One region of the Caminicella sporogenes DSM 14501 genome, then DNA from elsewhere that is predicted to be linked to it. Evidence: riboswitches for the same ligand, from Rfam matches in the RefSeq annotation. Region 1 holds a riboswitch; each other region holds the start of a gene.

Region 1 (7,987 bases):
TCTGTATCTCTTCCAACTATATATGATAAAAATTTTCTTGCTCGTAAAAGATTTCCTTCTTTCAATGGATAATACACTTTTCTACTTTCAACATCTAAACTCTTTGTTGCCAATATCTGAAATACCATAAACGTCTTAACTACATTTTCCAATAGAGGATTTAAAGCTCTTGCCATTGAGAGTATTGAATAAGTTATAAAATAAACTAAACCAATCGTACTCAAAGCTAATACAATTCCCCCAATTTTTTCCCTTTTTTTAAATATTTTTCTCAATAGCTTTTCCAGCCTCTTTATTAACATCCCAATGAACTTAATAGGATGAAAAAGCCAATAAGGGTCGCCAAAAATCAAATCCATAAAATATCCTGTAAAAATGCTAATCATATTTAATCACCATTTACTATCTCATATATTTTATTCATATCAATATTTTCTCTAACTAATCTAGCAAGTTTTTTATACTCATTTTCTTTAAATTCTTCAAAACTGCCAATATTAGATTCTATCTGCTTTAATCCTTTAAATTTTCTTACTTTATTTAAAAGTTCACGTGTAAATTTTATATTGTCAAATATTCCATGAATATAAGTTCCAAACACGTTTCCTTTTTTATTTATCGCTCCATCAAATACTTCTACTTCTTTATGTAAGCGTTTTCTTATCTTTGCAAAAGGCTCTGCATTTCTGCCAAGTCTTGTCTGCCCCATATGTATTTCGTATCCAATAATATCTCTACACTCTAAATCTTTAAAAATTCCATTTTTCTTATCTATTATTTCAGCTTCAACTTGCGTAGTAGTCTTTTCAAATTCAAACACTGTCTCCGTATCCAGCAGTCCCAATCCATTTATTTCTTTTATTGAACTTTCAGTTCCATAAGGGTCTCTTATTTTATTTCCAAGTATCTGATAACCTCCACATATCCCAACTATCAATTTGCCTTCCTTATGCAGTTTATATATTTGTTTTTCTAGTCCAGAATTTCTAATATATATCAAATCTTCTATAGTATTTTTAGAACCCGGTATTATCAATATATCAGGATTTCCTATACTCTCTCCCCTCATTACATATCTAAGATTAACATCTTGTTGTGTTTCAAATACATTAAAATCAGTAAAATTTGATACATGAGGCAAGTATAATACTTCTACGTTTATTTCCCCATAATTACCGCTTCGCCTTTTAAATCTCTCTGCCAAACTATCTTCATCTTCAATCTTTATATCAGTATAGGGAATAACTCCTAAAACAGGTATATTTATTAGATTTTCAAGCATTTCTATTCCGGGTTTTAATATTTCAACATCTCCTCTAAATTTATTTATAATGACTCCCTTAACTCTACTTCTTTCTTCTTCACTCAAAAGCATAATCGTTCCGTAGATAGAAGCAAAAACTCCTCCCCTATCTATATCACCTACTAATATTACTGGAGAATTTGCTATTTCAGCCATTCCCATATTTACTAAATCATTCTCTCTAAGATTTATTTCTGCTGGACTTCCTGCTCCTTCTATAACTATTATGTCATTTAAACTACATAGCTTCTCATACGCCTCTTTTACTATATCTTTTAATTTAGGTTTAAAAAGGTGATACTCCATAGCAGAAAGATTACCGTATACTCTCCCATTTAAAATAACTTGACATTTTTTATCTGTGGTAGGTTTTAATAAAATGGGATTCATTAACACTGATGGTTTTTGTCCACTTGCCTCAGCTTGAACTACTTGAGCTCGTCCCATTTCTAAACCTTCTTCTGTTATATATGAATTTAAAGCCATATTTTGAGACTTAAAAGGTGCCACCTTGTATCCATCTTCCATAAATATCCTGCATAATGCAGCTGTAATTATACTTTTTCCAACTGAAGAAGCTGTTCCCTGCACCATTATGGATTTATTTTTCAATTTAAACACTTCCTTTTTTAAATACTCTGCAATTTTCTACAAAATCCTCAGCCAATTTTTTATTACTGTAAAAGTGTATATGTGCATAAGCTGCTAAAGTATTATTTTTTAAAATTCCACATTTCCAAGAGTTTATAATCTTATTTTCTCTAACTTTATCAACTCTATAGACGCAGTCGTCATTATTACTTTCATCTATAATAGACCTATGAAATTCATGAGCTTTTACTTTAGTTAATGTATTCGATATAGTACATGGCTTGAGAATATTTACATTTACATATCCAAATCTTTGAAGTCTATTAGTCATTTTCGTATTTCTATCAAATATCCCAACCATCTCATATTTTTTTCCATCAAGAGTTGTAATAGACTTGCATAAGTACATTAACCCACCACACTCTGCATATATTGGCATTCCCATATTTGATACTTTTTTTATTTCATCTCTCAACTCTTTATTTTCTTCAAGCTCTTTTGCAAAAACCTCTGGAAATCCACCACCTAAATACAATCCATGTAAATTATCAGGCAATTTTTTATCTTTCAAAGGACTAAAATATATTAAATTTGCTCCTAATTCTTCTAATAGGTCTAAATTATCTTGATAATAAAAATTAAAAGCTTTATCTAACGCCACTCCTATATTGACATCTCTAAATCCATTTTTACTATCATAATTATATACATGGTTTAATGCTAAAGCTCCTTTAGATATTTTTATTATTTCATCTATATTAATAGTTTCTTCCACCATACTTGAAAGTTTGTCAATTTTTTCTTTTAAATTTTCTACTTCTACGGAAGGTATTAACCCTAAATGTCTGCTTTCTAGTTTTATATCTATATTCTTTTTTAAATATCCTACACACTTAATTCCCGTAAATTTTTCTACTGCCTCTTTAATCAATTCATAATGTTTCCAACCTGAAACATTATTTACAATAACCCCTTTAATATTAACTTTTTCATCGTATAGTTTATATCCTAATACCTGTGCAGCAGCACTAGATGACATACCACTTCCATTTATTATCAGTATGACAGGACATTTGAGAATTTTAGATAAATGAGCTGTACTTCCGTTATCTTTTTCTATACCAAAACCATCATAAAACCCCATTACCCCTTCAATTATAGAAATATCCTTGTCAAATGAATTTTTAAAAAAAATATCTTTTATTGCGTTTTCTTTCAACATCCAACTGTCAAGATTTCTAGATTTATTACCTGTTACAAAACTATGAAAAGCAGGGTCAATATAATCGGGACCAACTTTGTAGGACTGCACATTTAACCCTCTTTTTCTAAGAGCTTTCATTATTCCTATAGACAGTGTTGTCTTACCGACACCACTTTGAGTCCCTGCAATAACAAATCTTGGTATTTTCATAATTATCATCCTCTTGCTTTCAGCTTTTAATTTTTTTAATCCTTTATCTATTATCCACTGCCAGTAATTGTCCTTTTTTACTGATTTACTGCAATTAAAACCGGAAATCCATCCACATATTGCAGCCTTGCAATACCACAATTATAAATATTGAATTTCCAATATCCATCTATACTTTTACATATTTCTTGAGATAATATAGCTCTAATAACTCCAGAATGAGATACAATCAGTATTTTACCATTTTTACAGCTTTTAACTATGTTTTTATATGCTCCATTTACCCTATCATACATTTGATATAAACTTTCACCATCTGGAAAAATAAAGTTAACAAAATCTTTTTCCCATTTTTTAGACTTTTCTGGATATTTTTCACATATTTCTCCATAGCTTAAATTTTCCCATTTACCAAAATTTATTTCCCTAAGTCCCGGTTCTTCAATAATATTAACTCCATGATGTTTATTTATTATTTGAGCTGTCTTTAAACATCTATCTAAATCACTGCATATTATCATATTTAACTTTTCATTTTTTAATTTTTCACAGACCATTTCAGCCTGTTGTATTCCCTTTTTAGTCAATTTTGAATTAGTCCACCCGCTAAACAACTTTTTTTTATTAGTTTCTGTTTCTCCATGTCTTACAAATATTATTTCTAACATCACTACCACCTAAGTCATATAAATATAAAGAAAATTATATAGCTTAACAAAAATATTATCTCTGAAAGTTCAATCAATGAACCTAATATATCTCCTGTTATTCCATCTATCTTCAATGTAATATGTCTTACATACCATAAAGCAAATAAATTGACTATCAATATGCACAACATGGCAATTGGAAACAATAATGCTAAAACAATTGAAATCACATATGCAATAATTAACTGCATATTAGTTATTTTTCCAATAAATAAATTGCCCATTCCATTTGCTTTTGCAGTTTTTCCAATTTTACATGCCACTACAATATTTAATCTTGAAGCCACAGGCATTAAAAGTAAAATAGGATAAATATATGGAATAGGTATTTTATTTATTAATGCCATTTTCATAATTAGTACACAAAAAAGTGCTAAAGCTCCATTTGTTCCAAGTCTACTGTCTTTCATTATTTCCAATACTCTATCTTTTGGTCTATTGCTGTAAATTCCATCAAAAGTATCTGCAAGTCCATCAAGATGCAGTCCACCCGTAATGATTATTTCTACTATTACAGCAAATACAGCTGCTAAAAAACTTCCTCCTAAATTAAGTCCAATATAATATCCTGCTAAAATGAAAGTACCAATAATTAAGCCAACTAGCGGAAAATATATTATACCATTTAAAAAATCTTCTTCTGTAACATTTAAATTAAACCTTATAGGTATACGAGTTAAAAACTGAATCATTAAAATAAAACGCTTCATCTTTATGTCCTTTCTACTTTATCTTTACAGGTATACCTGAAACTATAAAATAAACTTCGTCAGCTTTTCCTGCAATTAACTGATTCATCCTTCCAGCTATATCTCTAAAAATTCTAGACAATCTACTTTCCGGAACAATTCCCATGCCAAGCTCATTAGTAACAATAACCATATTTATTTCTGCTTTTTTTACTTCATCAATTAGTAAAACAATTTGCTCTTTTATATCATTTTCAATATCATCTACTTCTTCCCAATCAACTTTATCCCAATCTATATTTGAATTATCAAACATCAGATTAGTAATCATAATTGTCATACAATCTAATAGTACTGTATCGTGCTTTTTGGCAATTTTTTGTATATGTTTATAAATATCTCTATACATTTCAAAAGTAGTCCATTCGCTTGGTCTTGATTCTCTATGTCTTTTTATTCTATTCTTCATGCCATCATCAAAAGGTATAGCAGTAGCTATATAAGCTATTTTCTTTCCTATTTCAGATACGTATTTTTCAGCAAAAGAACTTTTTCCACTTCTTGCTCCGCCGGTTATCAAAATTATTTTTTTGTTTGAATTCATATAAACTCCTCCAAAGTTGGAAGTAAGGTATAAATATGTTTTCATTACTCTTATTTATACATCTTTAATCCATTTTTTTTGATTATCATTGTAGAAAGATATGGGATTTTTTCACTTTTTACTATATCTATATCTGTAATAACTCTTTCTTCTTCTGTACCACATTTAGAAATTAAAATAAAATTATTTTCAAGTCCTCTTTTTATTAGCTCATTGGCAAGAATTTTACAATCATTTGACGGTTTCATTACTATAACATTTTCAAAATTATCTAAAGCTCTTATTAACTTGTCCCCATCACCTTTTCTCAATGGAACTACACTAAAACCTTCTTCCCATTCCACTATGGGTATGTTCAAACTACCTGCTACTGAACAAAAAGAAGTTATTCCGGGTATAGTTTCAACTTCAACATCATATTTTTTTAAATAAGGTAAAAGATACATATATGTACTATAAACCGTAGGGTCACCTAAAGTAATAAATGCCACTGATTTGCCTTCATTTAGAAGCTTTGCTATAATAAGTGCATTTTCTTCCCATTTATTTTGAAGCTCATTTTCATCATATATCATAGGAAAAGTTAAATATATTATCTTCACATCTTTTTTTATATGCTCTTTAGCTATATCGTAAGCAAAACTTCCTGCTGACTTTCTCTTTTCTGGACATATTACTACGTCTACTTCATTTAATATCCTCTTTGCTTTAACAGTTATAAGTTCTGAATCCCCCGGTCCAACTCCAACCCCATAAAATTTACCTTTTTTCATATATACCTCCTGAAAATTTGAAATTATCTCTAATAAAAAATATTATGTTTATAAAAATAATGGAAAAGGTCTAAAAACTTTTTCCATTAAGACTTTTTTACATAATCAAAAAAAATGCACTACGGAATATAAGTGCATTTTTATACATACTTTAATAAATCATACACTTCCCTCCGAAGTAGTTGCTAACGTTTTAAGGCAGGTTTCCTGGCTCGCGCTTCATCCTACTCCCTTGCCTTCCTTAAAAAATTAAGTGGCATAATAAGGTTTCGTATTCGCTTACAGTAGCGGGGGCTGCGTCGGACTCTCACCGAACTTCCCTTTTAACTTCTTTTTTTACAAAGAAGCACCTTAAAACTTACAAATATTAAATTAAAACTTCACTTTAATCTTTATTATAAAAATTTCAGCAAAAATTGTCAATAAAACCTAGGGTTTTGTCTAAAAATTACGAAAATATTTTTATCTCAATTTTTTACAAGAAATTGAAAATATTTAAATAAAATCAACTGGTATGATAATACATATAAATTATTTCACTTTTACTGCTGTACCGTAAACCAATAGCTCAGCTGCTCCCTGCATTATTGCTGAAGTCGCAAACCTAATATTCACAACTGCATTTGCCCCTTTTTCCTGAGCTTGTTTTACCATTCTGTCTATAGCAACTTGTCTTGCTTCATCTAACATTTCTGTGTATTGTGTTATTTCACCTCCAACTATAGTTTTAAAACCTGCTAATATATCTTTTCCCAAATGTTTTGATTGAATCGTACTTCCTCTTACCAATCCCAATACCTCTACTATTTCTCTTCCTTTAACTTCTTCAGTGTTTACTAAAATCATTTTCATTACTCCTTTCTATTTGCAAATTTTTTTTATTATTATATTCTTCTCTTGCCAATCTCCACTGCTCTCTAGCTCTAATTTCTATATGTCTTTTTTTCTTTATATCTGGATTGCTTAATGCTTTATCAAACCACTTTATAGCCTCTTTATAATTACCAACTCTTCTGTTAAGTTCTCCTAAAAGATATAGAATCACTACTTCATTGTATTCTTCTTTATCTAATCTTTCTTTTGTATAAGCATTTTGAAATGCATCTATTGTAAATTTTAAAAATTCCTTTTCTCTTTCATCATTCATATATCTATAAAACCAAGCAAGTCTCAAACATACTTTTCCAATATTTATATATTTAGATTTTGACACCTGATAACATATCAATGCTAATTTATATACCTGTATAGCTTCTTCTAAATTTCTTTCTTTTCCATAACTTCTCTGCTTCCAACGTGAAGTTATAAACTTTACTATTTTTTCCTTTTCCAATTCATTTATTTTTGAAAAAGTACTTTCTAGTGCTGCATATCCGCAATTTGGACATACAAAAACGTTATAAAACAAAGGATTTTCACTTTTATAATAAGGACAAAAATCTTCATCTCTCTTAATAACTCTAATTGCTGAAGTTCTAACCTTTTTAGTAGTAAACTTCATTTTGCATATTGGACATTCAATTTCTCTATCATAAAAATGGTCTAATAATTGTTTGTTCATATATACACCTCTATTACTAATTTATTATTTGATTTTCTATTTTATCTTTTTCTTCAATACTTGTATCATCACTTTTTATCTTTTTAGTACCTTTTATAATCACTTCTTTGCTCGGCTTATAATAATCTTTTGAAATCAATTTTCTTTTTATTTCTCTTCCATTTTCATATATAATCATATATGAGGAAACTATATAGCCATTTCTACCTTTACTTTTAACTATCATTTTATCTTCTGGTAAATTTTCATCAAATAGTATCTCTGTATCTTTTTTGATAACTTTATCAATCTTGCTAATTAATTTTACTATCTGATTATTTTCCTTATGACCGTATATATTAA
Region 2 (7,987 bases), on a different contig from region 1:
TCTTTTCAACAATTACTTCAGCTCCTTTTACTATACCCATATCCATAAGACGTCTCTTAACAGCACCTTTTCCTTTTACCATAGCAACTATACCACTTTCTCCCGGCTTTAAATCTTTTAAAGTATTTTGCATAACGTAAAAACCTCCTTAAATATTTACAAATATATTTATAAATTAATCTACTTTATTAATTTATATAAGCATATGTAGCTGTATCATTTATTTTAAATTTCTCAATTTAAAAAACATCACAAAATTTAAGCCACATCTACTAATATTTGTTGAGTAACTACTCCTCCTAAAACTAACCTCGAGCCTCTTACATTTATAATAAATGCCCCATTTGTATTACTTGATATTACACTCAATTTTACTCCCGGAGTAAGTCCCATATCTTGCAATCTTTTTTTCATTTTAGGACCCCAATTTATCTTTTTTAAAATAACCTCTTGTCCGGCATTAACCATCGATAATGGCATATAAAACCCTCCCTATGAACTGATAAACTCAAATATTATTCATTATTATATATATGTATTATTTATTTGATTTTGATTGTCATTATCACTTGTATTATATACTAATTAATAATTATTTTCAATAGTTTTTACTATTTTTTTAACAATAAATATCTTCTTAAAATCATTTAAACTCTAACTAATAAAGCTTGAATTCTTACAAAATAAAAAAATACTATCTTCGCTATGAAAGATAGTATTTTTATAATATCATATAGATAATCTAAAGCCATTTCCTAAAACTTCTCTAACATTTGAAACTATTACAAAAGCATTTTTATCATTTTCTTTAATAAATTTTTTAAGCCTTATAAATTCTTTTTTATTCATTACTGTAGATATTACTGTCCTATTTTCATTAGTATAAGCACCTTCTGCATAATACAATGTCGCTCCACGTTTAAGTTCTTCATTTATGAATTTTTTTATTTTATCTGGTGATGAAGTTATAATAGAAATATTTATTTTTAAATTTAATCCTTCTATTACACTATCAATAATAACTGTATTCATCAAAACTCCAAGCAGTGCATATAGTCCAAGTTTTAATCCAAAAGTTATTCCAGCTAAAAAAGTAATCATAAAATCTGCTAATAATAACGCTTTCCCTATTTCAATGTAAAAAAACTTATTCAATATTTTCGCTATTATATCAGTCCCACCTGTAGATGCATTTTGATAAAAGATTATTGCCATTCCTATTCCCTGTATAAGTATTCCATAGAATAAATTTAAAAACATATCATCTACTAGAGGTTTTTCTATATGAAAAAAAGCTTCAATTACCCAAATAATCCCTGAAAGAGCAAAACTGGCATATATAGTTTTTATCCCAAATTGCTTTCCTATTAATATAAAACCTATAATAAATAATAATATATTCATTACAACAAGCATTGGACCTATTGCAATCTGCGGAAAAATATTATTAATAACCATAGCAAGTCCCGTTATCCCGCCTACTGCTAAATCTGCAGGTACAAGAAAAAAGGATAAACCAAGTGCTACTATAATAACTCCTATTGTAACAATGACATAATCTTTTATCATTTTAAATTCACCTCTATAAAAATATACTAGATTAATCAATTTTCATAGTTCCTTTTCTTATAAACCTGTCATGCCAAGACAGAGCCTCATTTAATATATGAGGAGTATGTTTATACTTTCCTTCTTTAGCACGATTGAAATAGTCTAAAAGCATCGGTCTAAAATCCGGATGTGCACAATTATCTATTATTGCTTTTGCTCTTTCTTTAGGACTTAATCCTCTAAGATCAGCAACTCCCTGCTCTGTAATTATAACCATAACATCATGCTCAGTATGGTCATGATGAGAAACCATTGGAACAATTGATGATATTTCTCCATTTTTAGCTGTTGAAGGAGTTGTAAATATAGAAATATATGCATTCCTTGTAAAATCTCCTGAACCACCTATTCCATTCATCATTCTTGAACCCATTATATTAGTAGAATTTACATTGCCATAAATATCCACTTCAATTGCAGTATTTATTGCAATAACCCCCAGCCTTCTAATTATTTCAGGATGATTACTTATTTCTTGAGGTCTTAATATAATTTTATCTCTGTAAAAATTTATATTTTCTTTAAACTTTTTAAGCCCCTCTGCTGATGGCGTAATAGAAGTACCCGAAGCAAATAATACTTTTCCCGAATCTAAAAGTTCAAGCATAGAATCCTGAATAACTTCAGTATAACAAACTAAATTTTCAAAATCCGACTTTTCAAGCCCTGCTAAAACTGCATTAGCCACACTACCTACACCAGATTGAAGTGGTAAAAGTTCTTTAGTTAATCTTCCATTTTTAACTTCACTTTTTAAAAAGTTTATCAAATTTTCTGATATTTTTTGAGATATTTCATCAATTGGAGCAAGTGGTCGAACATTATCTTCTATATCTGTAATTACTATTGCAGCTATTTTATCAATATCACAAGGAATATATTCCGTTCCTATTCTATCATTTGGCATTACGATTGGTATAGGTCTTGTATATGGAGGCTTTTCAGGTATATAAATATCTGCCATTCCTTCTAATTCTAGAGGTTGACTTGTATTAATTTCTACTATTACTTTGTCTGCCATCTGAACATACGTTGGAGCTGCTCCTACAGATGTAGATGGAATAATATTCCCATCCTTAGTTATAGCAACAGCTTCTACAATCGCAATATCAATTTTTCCTAAAAATCCTAATTTTGCATAATGTGGAACATGACTTAAATGCATATCTAGAAACTCACAACAGCCATTATTTGTAGATTCTCTCAGACTTTCATTTGTCTGATAAGGTAATCGTTTGCTTATAAGTCCTGCTCTAGCTAAAACTCCATCTAATTCATCTCCTACAGAAGCCCCTGTATAAAGATTTATTTTTATTTTTTCATTTCTTTCCTTAGCTAGTTCTGCCAAGGCCAAAGGCACTGCTTTAGGATAACCTGAAGGCGTAAATCCACTTGTTCCAATAGTCATTCCATCTTTTATTAGCATTGCTGCCTCTTTAGCCGTACAAACTTTATCAAGTAACTTTTTATTCCTGATTCTGTTCGAAATCATAACTCTTTCCTCCTTTTTTTCTAAAAATAAATTTTTTAGTTGATATTTAATAATTAGCTAAATTTAACTTAAATTGGCAGTCTGTATAAAAGTATTGTAAAAATTATCATTCCAAACAGAGCAAATGGATAACTAGCTCCATATCCTGATGCAACATCATCACTTTTTAATGCATCAATAGCTGCTCCTAATCCGGGTGTACTTGTCATCCCTCCGCAAAGAGCTCCAGAAAGCATAACCCAATTAATTTTAAAAACATATCTTCCTATTATAAAGCCTGACATTATAGCCAGTGCAGCACATATAAAAGCAATTATTAAAAGTTCTCCTCCTTTTCCACCTATAGTTGTTAAAGTCGTATATCCATATCTTAATCCTACTATTGCAAGAAATATTGAAAGAGATAGCTCTCTTATAGCTCCTAATATTTTAGGATTCATTCTAAAATTCAAAAATCCAATTTTACCTATATATCCTAAAATCAAAGCAGAAATTAAAACTCCACCTGTTGAACCTAAACTAAAATATTTTATAGTCGGTCCCATATAAATTTTTATTTGTCCTATAAGAAATCCAACTATACATACAAATAAAAATGAAAGGATTTCAAAATCAATATTTTCAATATTAACTTTACTATCTTTAGTTTTCATTTCTCTTTTAAAAAGCTCTCTTTCCTTTTCAACATTAATCTTAAATACGATAGGAATAATCTGCATAGCTAAAATTACTACTATAACTCCCGGAATATATCCTATAGCATATCCCAGTCCAACCATTGCTTCAATTTCTTTCCCTAATCCTCCAACTGCTTCAAGTGCTGCCGCTAGTCCCGGCGAACTCGTTAATGAACCTACATAAATACCCGTTATGGCATACATATTTAGTCCTTTACTTATATACGTCATCAAATAGCAACTTAAAGCTCCTGTAAATGTAATAATAAGCCCTAGTAAAATAAACTTAAATCCGTATTTTCTTACAACTTTCCCAATATCCTTTGAAGCCAAAAGTCCTACAGAAGCAATAAAGCATACTAATGTAAAAAGAAACAATTCCTTTGGAATCATACCATTTTCAAGTATTCTCTTTGCATATGAAGGAACGTTTTCTGCTGTTTCATATGGAAGTATATATTTTTTGTAAATATACCATCCTATTACAAGCCCAGTAAATAAACCTCCGGAATTCCCTAACTTAATTCTCTTAAATTCAACTTTTCCTATAATCAGCCCTAAAATAACTGATAAAAATATTAATACAAACGGATCAGTAATAAACTTCACATAATCAAAATTCATTTTTATTAGTCCTCCTTTAATCTAACCAAATAAAAACACCCTTTTGAGAACAAAAGGGTGTTAAAGGTAAATAGGCACAAAACTAGCCGTAACATAGCCTTAGCTATTTATCCCATAACACCTCCCCATCCTCGTGAGTAAAAACGGTGTTGTTCTTTATGGCAGGTCTCCTGACTTAGGATCATTGTAAATCTATGCCTTCCCATTTCTTACAAACAGAAACAGTGGCATAAAATAGATTTACTCCCCATCACAGTGGCGGGACCGTGTTGGATTTTCACCAATCTTCCCTTTTAAATCCATAGTTTAAAACCAGCGAAACTATGGATACCATAAAGCCCCGTATTCAATTTTACTCTAATCAAATTCTAAATTACATACAGTAAAAAGTCAACAATTAAATTATAAAGTTATTTCTTTTCAAAAAATAAAATTCATGACTTGTTATAACTTTAACTCAATTTAATATTTTTTTAACAAACTTAACATTTATATATATTTAATAAAATAATATAAATGTTATGCTCTATCTTCTTCAAAACAAATTCTTACACTGAGAACATAAAATATTATAGTATATGTAATTATTACTAAAAATGAAAAACCTTCTATTTTATAACCATATGTTATAGCTCTAAGTAGTCTTGTAGAATGTGTAAGAGGCAATAATTCAATAAAACTTCTAAGCAGATAAGGCATACGTCCCAATGAAAAAAAAGTACCACATAAAAAAGCCATAGGAGTAATTACAAAACTTGTAAATCTATTCATATCATAATGAGTATCTATAATCATTGCAGCAAGAAAACCTAAACAAGCAAACATCAAACTATTTATAAAACAAGTTAAAATAAACAGAAAGTTTATATTTATAAAAATTCCAAATAAAGCTACTGTTGCAATTATTAAAAAAGCAGAATACATTCCTCTAAAAGCTCCTGCTAAAACATGTCCTAAAGTAAGCATATACATTCTAGTTGGAGATATAAGATACATCTCAAAGCTTTTTTCATGTAGCCTTGAAACACTTATACGCATGGATATAGCACTATAACTTGCTCTCATAGTAGTAAGAGCTATTATACCCGGTAATATGTAAAATAAGTACGACTTGCCTTCAACAGTTACACTGCTTCCTACTCCAAATCCAAAAGTTACAAGATATAATAAAGGTGTAACAATCAGAGCACTTGTTATCTTCCAAAACCTTCTTTTGAAAAATATCCACTCTCTCCAAAGTATAGTCATAATTTCCATCTAATTCACCTTCTTGTTTGCAAAACTATAAAAAACATCTTCAAGAGTTGTATCCCTGATTGTATATTTACCATTTATCATATCAGAATACTTTTTAGCCTCACTCAATGTATTAAAATAGTGGTACTTAGTTTTTTGATTGTCATCAAAATATTCAACTGTAAATCTTCCCAATTCATCTATCAAATTCCTTGGAGTATCATCATAAAATATTTTGCCTTTATCCATCAATGCAACTCTATCGCATAGATATTCAGCTTCTTCAATATAGTGAGTAGTCAAAATTATAGTTTTACCGTTATTTTTCATAGCCTTTAAAAAATCCCATATCTCCTTCCTAGAATTTAAATCTATTCCAACTGTAGGCTCATCTAAAAAAATGTAATCTGGATCATGTAAAAGTGCTCTAGCAATCATAAGTTTTCTCTTCATTCCACCTGAAAGTCTTTTACAAATTCTATCTTGTACCTTTTCAAGATTTAAAAATCTAAGGAGCTCTATTATACGCTTTTTCATAACTTTTTTGTCAAGTTTGTAAAGCATACCTGAAAAATACATATTTTCGAAAACTGATATTTCTTTGTCCAAATTAATATGCTGGGATACTACTCCAATCCTCCTTTTTACATTATAATTATCCCTTGATAGCTTTTCATTATCTATTCTAATTTCACCTTTATCAGCATCTAATAAACCTATAATTAATCTTATCAAAGTAGTTTTCCCAGCTCCATTTGGTCCAAGAAGTCCAAAAAAAGTTCCTTTAGGTATTTGTATGCTGATGTCATTTACAGCCATTACTTTGCCATAACTCTTATATAGCGACTTAATGTCAATCATATTTTTTCACCTTTTGTATCCACCTTATTTAATATATCTATTACTTCATTTACAGTAACATATTCTTTTGGTTTAAATTTGCCATCTTTAAGCTCAAATATCCCATTATCCACTAAAATTTGAACTATTCTCTTATTTTCTACTTCATCTATATCTTTTATATTTATATTTTTATCTTTACTTTTAAAATCGCCTATTAAATACACAGTCTTTGCAAATTCATCTCTTGTAACCCTTTTCTCTGGATAAAAGTATTCCTCTCCATTTTCCTTATACCCATCAATATACCCAGATAAAACTGCTGTTTCTATATAATCAAATCTTGGATGGTTAGGTGGTACATCTTTAAAAAAGCCATAAGTATGAGTTTCATGTTTCTTTCTATAATATGATGATGTTGGAACAAATATTGTCTTATGAGTCTTTTTAACATATATTTCTGCTATTTCTTCCCTAGTTATTTCTTTATCTGAATTATATACACTCAAATCGTCAAATATTTCTGGATAAAACATTCTGCAAAGTTCTTTAACACCTTTTATATATCTAAAAGTCGGACTAGAAATAATTTTTTGATTTATTTCAAAAATCCTCTTATTTTTGACTGCATTTATCGCTTTAAAGCCGGGTCTTATAGATATAGAATGATAATTTCCTCCTGCACCCATTACTCCTCTTTGAGAAACGTATACATCTATTTCTTTTGCCTTTTCAAGTATTCTCTCTATACCATACGCAGCTATTGAGCTTCCTTCTTGAATTGGTTTTGCATCAGAAGCTACATTTATACCTCCTGCCATTTCTATAGCTACAGCCGGCATAGAATCTGTAGTAACTGTTTTATATCCTCTATCAGATGACTCAAAATACACTCCGACTTTATTTTCTATCTTCGAAGTCTTTTCTCTTATCGCTTCAAGTTCTTCATGGAATTTCTTTAACAACTTTTCAGCTGTATTTTTTTTGCCTGTAAGTATTCCAAGCTTAATTATATAATCATCAAAATCCTCAAATTTTTCAGGATATAAAGATACAACTGTTATACCAGCTCTTTTTAAAGTCTTTACAAAGTTCGGGCTCTTTCTTTCTATAAAAGGTCTTATAAGAACTAAATCCGGTTTAGCAGATATAACTTTTTCAGGGTCTGACCTGTAATCGTAAACTTTTCTACTAAGAGCTTGTACTGGATAAATATCTGCTCTTCCTACTCCTATAATCTCTTTATCAAGTCCTAAAGAAAAAAGATTTTCAGTATGAGCTGAATAAAGAGATATTATTCTCTTAGCTGGTTTTTCCATCTTTATCCTATACCCTGAATCATCTACAATATCGATAGCATATTTTTTATTATCAAAAATACTTACATTATCAAATGCTTTTTCTATATACGTTCTTCCTAAAAACAAAGTTATTATTAATACAAGTGAAATCTGAATTATAGTTTTAATTTTGACATTTTTCATATGATACACCTCATGCAAATTAT
Region 3 (7,987 bases), on a different contig from region 1:
TCTAATATTACAACTAAACTTTCTTCTCCATTAAACTTAAATGGTTTACCACTTGCCTCATGAATCATAGATAATTCTACTTCACCATTTGGCCATCCGGGAGCATCTATTTTAACATTCAATTTATTTTCTGACTCTAAAAATCTTATTAAAGCTCCTCCCATGTCTATAAATAAACTAACAGCATTTATATATTCGCCATTTTCATCATATACCATAACTTTTAAATTTGTTCTACCATGATCTCTTTTTATTGCTATATCCTTTGGTATGGTAAACTCTATACTTGCTATACCTTGTTCATTTGTTTTTGCATTTACTTCTATTTCTTTAAAACCTTCTAGAGCCCCATAACATTTTGAATCTTCTACTTTAAGTTTTATATTTTTTACTTCTCTTTTTCCTATATTTATTTTTCCAACAATATGTACATCTTTGCCATATGCCATTTTATAATAATCAATTGGTTTATAACCGTAATCATCTTCCTTTTTAAAAGAACCAAAATATAACTTTCCTTGCTTTATGTTAATATCTAACTTATCTTCTTCTGCTTCAAAAAGTATAGGTCTGTATGCAATTTTTATATAATTCTTTTTATATACTACTCCATCTACTTCTATCTTTACTTCAAATATTTCTCCTTCTTCTTCTGCCTTATTTAAATCTACATTTTCTCCTGTTATAGGTATACTTATTGATGCTCTACCTTCATTATCAAAAATATGTTTTTTATTGTAATTTACTTTTTTAGTTTTCTTAGATGCTAAAATTATATTAAACTCTTTATTTCTTAAATCTGGAGCATTTATATTAACATTTAAATTATCTTCATTTACATATACTAATTTTTTATCTATATCAAATTCTTTTATAGGATTCTTTATTCTAATAAAAGGAACATAATATCTATTTTTTGATGGCTTTACATAGACATATAATAGAGGATTATTATAAAGCACTGTTTCATCTGGTATCTTGACAGTTTCTGTATAATCTCCGTTTGCATCTAATTCAACTTTATAAAATTTCTCTTTACTTATGTATATACTGTCCCAACTTGAAGAATCCTTGAGTTTTACATAATAAAGTAAATTGTCAGATTTATCAGCATCTATTGATATTTTTAAATCATCTCCAACATTTAATCCTTTATATTTATCAAAACTTACTATTTTATTTAATGGAAATGGTAGTACATACTCATCTGAATCAAATTTAACAACCAAAAGTGCCTTAATCCATCTTATGTCTTCAGGAATTGCAATATTTACACTGCCTCTGCCATCTCCATCTAATATAATATTTTCCATCTCTCTATACTCTCTGGTATTTGGATTTATAAGCCCCACTATACCTTTTTCATTTTTATGTTCAGTTATATGTAAATTAGCAGTAATACTGTCATTAGCAAATTTTTTACTTTCATTGTATATTAAAACCATATCTTTATCATAATTGACTATTTTACTATAATCTACTTCTATAGTTTTCTTCTTTCTATATATAGTTTGTAAACTGCTGTCTTTAAAATTAAAATCTAATGTTAACTTATTATCATTTACACAGTTAGAAACTATATTTTTAGGAATAGAAAAACTATAGTACCCCCTGCCTTCACTATTTAAATTAATTTTAAATGTATTTACATATTTAGAATCTATATCTCTTATTATATCGTCTTCATAATTATCCCAAAAACTAATTTCAACTTCTTTTGCCGATAAACCAGAAAAATATATTTCTCCATATACAGTCCCCTGTACTGTCTTATCTCCATATACAGAAATTTGTACAGTTTCATCTTCATATACTGTATCTTGTACTGTTTTATTCGACTTTTGACTGTCATCAAAAGCATGTACCGTCAAAGATAAATTAAAACCTATATTAGGTACTAATAGTGCTAAAACAAGAACTACAGAAATTATCTTCTTTAGTTTATTCATATAACATCTCCCCTTTAATTTAAAATTTCTCTATAAAATCTACCAAAATAATAAATTTAAATTCTACACTAATATTTTCTACTCTCGATAAATAAGATAATATTTTATTGGGCAAACATATATATGTTTGCCCAGTTATATAACAGTGGGATTTTTTTATATTTAATTAATATTAAATTTAACTTCTTGAGATTTAACTATTTTCAAACAATGATCAGGATCTTCATTTTCTTCATAATACTGCTCTTTTACATAAATATTTACAGTTTTTCCTCTATAATTACTTACATCATCAAAAATAGCTTGTCCATTTACAATATCTGCTTCAATTGACTCCCCATCATATTCCAGCACTACTTTTCCTTCATTTAAATCTACTGTCTCCATCTGCCATGTCCATACATCTTTAAATTTCTCGGCTTTAACATTTACTACAAGTTCTTCATCATCTTGAGTAATATCATTTGATTCTAATTTAGGAAAATATGTGTATGCTGGACAGCAGTAATACCAAGTTATTACATCTCCATCTGAAACTTTTGCTTTATTAGTATCTCCAGCTGAATAATTAGGCAATTCATTGTTCACTCTATACATCCATCCTGAATAATATTTTTCATTTGGCAAATATCTTTTTTCCATTTGAATATCTTTTTCAGATGAACCTTTTCCAATCCCCTGAACATATGTACTTGCACCAGAGCCTACATATTTTAGCAATAAACTTGAATCATTATCACAAATATCTTTCAAAACATCAAAATACGTCTTACTAGTATCAGTGTTTACTTCTTCATCAAATATTATCCCACCATGATCTGAAGTACTCATTATTCTATAAGTAACTGTTGCCGAATCTGCAAAAACAGATATAGAAAGAACAAATACCAATATAAAACTCAATATTCCTATTCTTAGAAATTTTTTCATTTTTAAATCCCCCTTTATAATTTAAATTATCCCACTGTTATAAATAAACATTTAAATTTTCCTATAATAACATTTTTATTATTCAAAAAAAGAACACTACCATAAACATATATTTATGTGGTAGTGCCTCCAGTTTTCTGGTCAGCTCTTCCTTTTATTTATAATTTTATTGACCTTTTTAACTCCTCAACTCTTATCGGCTGCTTATCTTGTACAATAATTTTTATTTCCCCATATCCTGTGTCCCGAATCATCTCAATTAGCTTTTTTTCCCTCTCATTTACATTGATAATCATACTTTCCTTTCTTATACGTTCCATACCCCTTCATCTCCATTTCGCAAATAAAGTTTTATAAATCATAAAAATCCTTGACCTTTTACAGGGAATCAAGGATTTTTTTCCATAACATAACAACTTTAAAATATTTTTTAAGTATATCCCTTATCCCTGGTTAGGTCTATACTTAACGGTTTTGGCAGGTCTCCTGGCTCATGGATCATCAAATCCTTTCACCTTCCCAGAAGTCATTTCCAGTGGTCTTACCGAAAGGTTCTCCCCATTCACAGTGGCCGGTCCGCTCGGGATTTTCACCCGATTCCCTTTTAACCTTTGGCTGTATAAGCCAAAGAACCAAAACCTTTATTATACATATAAATATATTTTATTTTTATTTTATTGTACAATATATACATATTTTTATCAATATATGCAGCATTACATTCTTCCTTCAATTTTCGACACTTTTCGTTATTTTCGCATATAATTTAAATCTAAACTTTTTATTTTTTCCTCTACATATAATTTTTTATTCATAGCAGATTTCCAAAATATGTATGATATAAAAATATAAAAAGCTAGAATTCTTTTTAATCCAAAAGAATTCTAACTTTTTATACTTTTATAACATTATTTTTTTAATAGGTTTCTAAACTTTGCAATGCACCATGCACATTGTGCTCTATTTACTGCTTTTTTAGAATTAAATCCTTTAAACAAAAGTCCTTTTTCCTTTGCAACTTGAATATATCCAAAAGCCCAACCTTTACCTTTTACCTTTTTCTTTCGTGCTTCATTTTCAAGTCCTGCTGCCTTTACTAATATAGTCATCAACTGTTCTCCTGTAATATAACTGTCAGGTGAAAAACTTTTTTCTGAAACTCCTTTTACAAAACCTCTACTTGCACAAACACCTATACTTCCATTTGCCCAATGATTTTCATCAATATCATTAAATTTATTAGAAGCCCTATATTTTTTCTTTTCCCTTTTTAATCCTAAAGCATTAACTAAAATTGATGTAAACTCAGCTCTTGTTACAGGTTTATTTGGTCTGAAAGTCCCATCTGGATAACCTGATAATACATAATCATATACTAAATCCATAGTTTCTTTAAAAGCAAACTGCCCCGGTTTATAATCGCTAAATAATTTTTTTTCAGCCTCAGGTCTATATTTTTCATGAAGCATATCAAATACACACTTATTATGATATGCACTTGCCATACCATACAATGCTTGTTCTGTTGACATTCCATTATCATATATTGGAAGCATATCTTCTTCATTTAAAACATGAGTAAAACTTCCATCTTTAAGCTGAAATCTCATCATAGCTGTTACAGGATTACCCCCACCTGGTTTTGTCCATTCTTTTCCCATAGGATCTTGTCCTAATAGTGTAAGTGCTAAAATAACCCATGAACAACTTTCTGGATTTTCTGTCCCCCAAGAATGAAATCCTCCATTATCAAGCTGTCTGTCATGTAAAAATTGAAGTGCTCTTGCTACTACAGGATTTGACTCATCTTCTCCTAATATTGCAAAAGCCATAAGAGCAGCTGCAGTCATATCTACATCTGATTCAACTAATTTATAATCTTCCGGGTCATCAAAATACTTTACATCCCAAGTAAATCCTCCATCAGAATGCTGTTGTTTTTCAAGCCATTCTAAACATTTATCTCTATTTGGAATAGGCTCCCCTGCACAGTGAAGTGAAATAACTCCAAAAATATGAGCATTTATCAAATCTTCTCCAATTGGTTTTCCCGTCTTGTTATCTGCAACTGAATCTGCAAAATGCCCATTTGGCAGCATAGTACTCTTTTCTATCTCAACTAAATTTAGCCCTCCAAAATCTCTCGGATCTTTTCCAGCCGCACATACACCTATAATAGTTCTCTGAAAATCTGTATTCTTTACTTTAGAAAGTCTAATACCTTTCCTTACTTCCATTTCTCTCCAATATGCAGCATTTTTACCATTTACAGTCCACTTAGGTCCGCTTACATCTTCCCCAAATCCAAACAATCCCAAAGCAGGCCAATCTAACAATCCTCTAAATTCCTTATCCTTATAATTGTCATAATAATATTTTATTGTCTTTTGAGCTGCCTTGTATAAATCTTTTCTAGTAAAATTAGTTTGAATTCCATAGACATTTAATACCGTATTATTAATAATCATTACAAGAGTAAAAAATAGAGTTAAAAATCGTATAATCCCTTTCCTTTTCATCTTCATTTTCTTATACACCCCTTTTAAATTTAATTTTTTCTTATCCATATATCCGCAATAAATAAAAATAAAGCTAATGGTATAAAAAGATATTTTAAAGACTTTTTTGACTTGTTCAATAAAGTAATAGGTAAATCAAATATATTCAAATTCTCATCTAATATATTGGCAAAATTCGTTAATAAAATATTTTTAACGTTTATATCTTGATTAATATCATACTCAGGAGAATAATCTAAATATATTGTACGAACAGTTCTATTTACCTCTTTATCACCATGATATATATGAAATGTCAATACATAATCACCTAATCTATCTAAAACTATTTGTCCTTGAAACTCACCCAATCTTATTTGTTTAAGATTTATTTTTTTCTGCACGTCTTCTGGTCCTTGAATCACTACTTGTGCAGACATTTTTTCTTTCTTTTTACCTGAATCTAAATAAATAAAAACTTTACAGCCATCTTGCAGGATTTGAACCTTCACATCTTTATATCTGTAAATATTTAAAGCTTCATTAATTATTTTGCCCCACTGCCTTTGAAATTCACCCCAATTTATCCAGTCACTGCTCCATTTCCCAGATAAATCAGAAGTCCATACTATTACTTTGCCTAGATAATAATTCCACACTGCAAGAATTGGGTCTTCTTTATCACTCTGAAGAATAATATCTGCTCCATCTTTTATACCTGTGCCTAAATATCCCCTTAAAGCAGGTAAATTTTGTTTCTCAAAATAATCTTTTTTACTGACTATTTCAGGTACAAATACATAATTATTTAAATATTTTTTAGTAATCAGATAAGTCTCTCTAGCAAATATATCTGGTATTTCATAATAATTGACAACTTCATAGCTCCTTCCACCAGTAAACTTACTGACCGTCTTTAAAAGTTTTTTCTCTGCATCCTGTCCTACCGCAACACTTGATAGAGTAATATTTTGTATTTTCATATTTGAAACTACTTCTTTAAAGCCTTCTCTCTCCCCTTGCCCATCACTTAACAGAATAATATGTTTTATCTTTACATCTGCTCTTTTAAAAGCTTTTTCAGCTTCTTTAAGTGCAGGTAAAATTAATGTTCCACCTTTGGCTCTAAGTTTTCCTATATTGTATTTTATTTTTTCTTTATCTTTTATTTGCTGAAATGGTATAATCCACTCTAACCTGTCTGAAAACCCTAAAACCCCTATATAATCTTTATCTTCAAGAATTTCTATTGACTTAATTGCAGCTTCTTTTGCCATTTCTATTTTCTTTACTCCACCACTTTCATCTTCCATACTCCCAGAACAATCAATTATAAGAATTAAACCAGTATTGGGCTGTTTTTTATTTCCTCTCATTTTACATCTAACTGGAAGCATTTTTTCCAAAGTAGTATTTTCATATCCTCCTAAAGCAAATGTATTTTCACCACCTATTACAATCAAACCTATTCCCTGTTCTCTTACACAACGTTCAATATTCTTTTCTAATTCACTTGATATATACTTATGATCTACATTGACTAATATTATTTCTTGAAATCCAGATAAAAAATCTATACTTGAAGGTACCCTTGATGGAGTATAACATTCTTTATGTATATGTAAACTATCTAGCAAATTTTCAACATTTTTAGCATCTTCTCTGTTGCCTACTATTAATACATTTGGTTTATCATCTATCACCATTGTACTTACATTAATAAAATTATTTTCAGGATTAGTATCTTCTTTAAACTCTATTTCCCCCGTATATTTTATATTTCCAACATCTTGCATTAATACTTTAAATAAAAAAGTATTCTTACCCCTTTGAACTTTAATGTGCTTTTCTATTATTTTATTTCCAGAAGAATACAAGCGAAATAAACCTTCTCCATCTGAAGTCGCATCTATAACTACTTCTGCACTAACTCTTGCACCCCTATATACATAATGAGGCATATTAATTGCAGTAATCTGAAAATCTGCATTCAACTTATTTTTTAAGGGATAAATATATAAATTGATATTTTGACTTTTCAGCTTTAAAACTTCCTCATAAACATTTCCCATATTTTCATATCCATCTGTAAATAATACTATTCTCTTATTGGTATTAAGTGGAAAATAATCTGCTGTAAAAGATAATGCCTCTTCAATATTCGTAAATAAAGGATTTGGCTTTGTTTCTAATCTAACTTCTTTTATATCCTTTGAAATTGGAACTTCAATCATAGGCTCTTTTCCAAATGTTATAACTGCAATTTTATCTCTTGCCTTTTTCTTTAATAACTGTCGATTGATATAATCTTCTATCTCTTTTTTATGTTCTTCTGCACTTAACGACATATCAACGAGAAATACTGTTGTAGTATAATGAGGAGTTGCTATCCATTTTACATTAAAAAATGCACATATAAGACAGGCTATAATAGTAAGTCTAATACATATCCACATGACAAATTTTTTCTTAGAAAAAGTATTAAAATGTCTATTAAACTGTATTAAAAAATAAACTACTATACAAAAACAAATAAATATATTTATAATATTTATTTCACTATCAATAGCCACGCTTATATACCTCCCACTCAATCACCAATAGAAAAAG

What was found. A riboswitch is a leader RNA that binds a small molecule or an ion and turns the genes downstream of it on or off. The one in region 1 is predicted to bind cobalamin.
Region 2: another riboswitch for cobalamin. It lies ahead of BUA90_RS05770 (aspartate-alanine antiporter-like transporter); the one in region 1 lies ahead of cobI (precorrin-2 C(20)-methyltransferase).
Region 3: another riboswitch for cobalamin. It lies ahead of BUA90_RS05690 (DUF2292 domain-containing protein); the one in region 1 lies ahead of cobI (precorrin-2 C(20)-methyltransferase).

Annotation. Positions count from the first base shown of each region.
Region 1 is NZ_FRAJ01000005.1:25,131-33,117, forward strand. Features, by position in the region: gene BUA90_RS03110 (cobalamin biosynthesis protein) at 1-386, opposite strand, end outside; gene BUA90_RS03115 (cobyric acid synthase) at 389-1,897, opposite strand; gene BUA90_RS03120 (cobyrinic acid a,c-diamide synthase CobB) at 1,917-3,308, opposite strand; gene cobC (alpha-ribazole phosphatase) at 3,386-3,976, opposite strand; gene cobS (adenosylcobinamide-GDP ribazoletransferase) at 3,991-4,728, opposite strand; gene cobU (bifunctional adenosylcobinamide kinase/adenosylcobinamide-phosphate guanylyltransferase) at 4,742-5,311, opposite strand; gene cobI (precorrin-2 C(20)-methyltransferase) at 5,362-6,084, opposite strand; cobalamin riboswitch at 6,265-6,453, opposite strand; gene BUA90_RS03145 (YbjQ family protein) at 6,616-6,930, opposite strand; gene BUA90_RS03150 (DUF2225 domain-containing protein) at 6,911-7,645, opposite strand; gene BUA90_RS03155 (VanW family protein) at 7,662-7,987, opposite strand, start outside.
Region 2 is NZ_FRAJ01000008.1:69,039-77,025, forward strand. Features, by position in the region: gene BUA90_RS05750 (FeoA family protein) at 1-133, opposite strand, end outside; gene BUA90_RS05755 (FeoA family protein) at 259-480, opposite strand; gene BUA90_RS05760 (YitT family protein) at 730-1,569, opposite strand; gene BUA90_RS05765 (succinyl-CoA:acetate CoA-transferase ScpC) at 1,601-3,103, opposite strand; gene BUA90_RS05770 (aspartate-alanine antiporter-like transporter) at 3,172-4,404, opposite strand; cobalamin riboswitch at 4,548-4,754, opposite strand; gene BUA90_RS05775 (ABC transporter permease) at 4,924-5,661, opposite strand; gene BUA90_RS05780 (ABC transporter ATP-binding protein) at 5,662-6,501, opposite strand; gene BUA90_RS05785 (ABC transporter substrate-binding protein) at 6,498-7,964, opposite strand.
Region 3 is NZ_FRAJ01000008.1:49,371-57,357, forward strand. Features, by position in the region: gene BUA90_RS12260 (S-layer homology domain-containing protein) at 1-1,949, opposite strand, end outside; gene BUA90_RS05685 (DUF4430 domain-containing protein) at 2,112-2,879, opposite strand; gene BUA90_RS05690 (DUF2292 domain-containing protein) at 3,038-3,199, opposite strand; cobalamin riboswitch at 3,339-3,531, opposite strand; gene BUA90_RS05695 (S-layer homology domain-containing protein) at 3,788-5,404, opposite strand; gene BUA90_RS05700 (VWA domain-containing protein) at 5,428-7,950, opposite strand; gene BUA90_RS05705 (vWA domain-containing protein) at 7,940-7,987, opposite strand, start outside.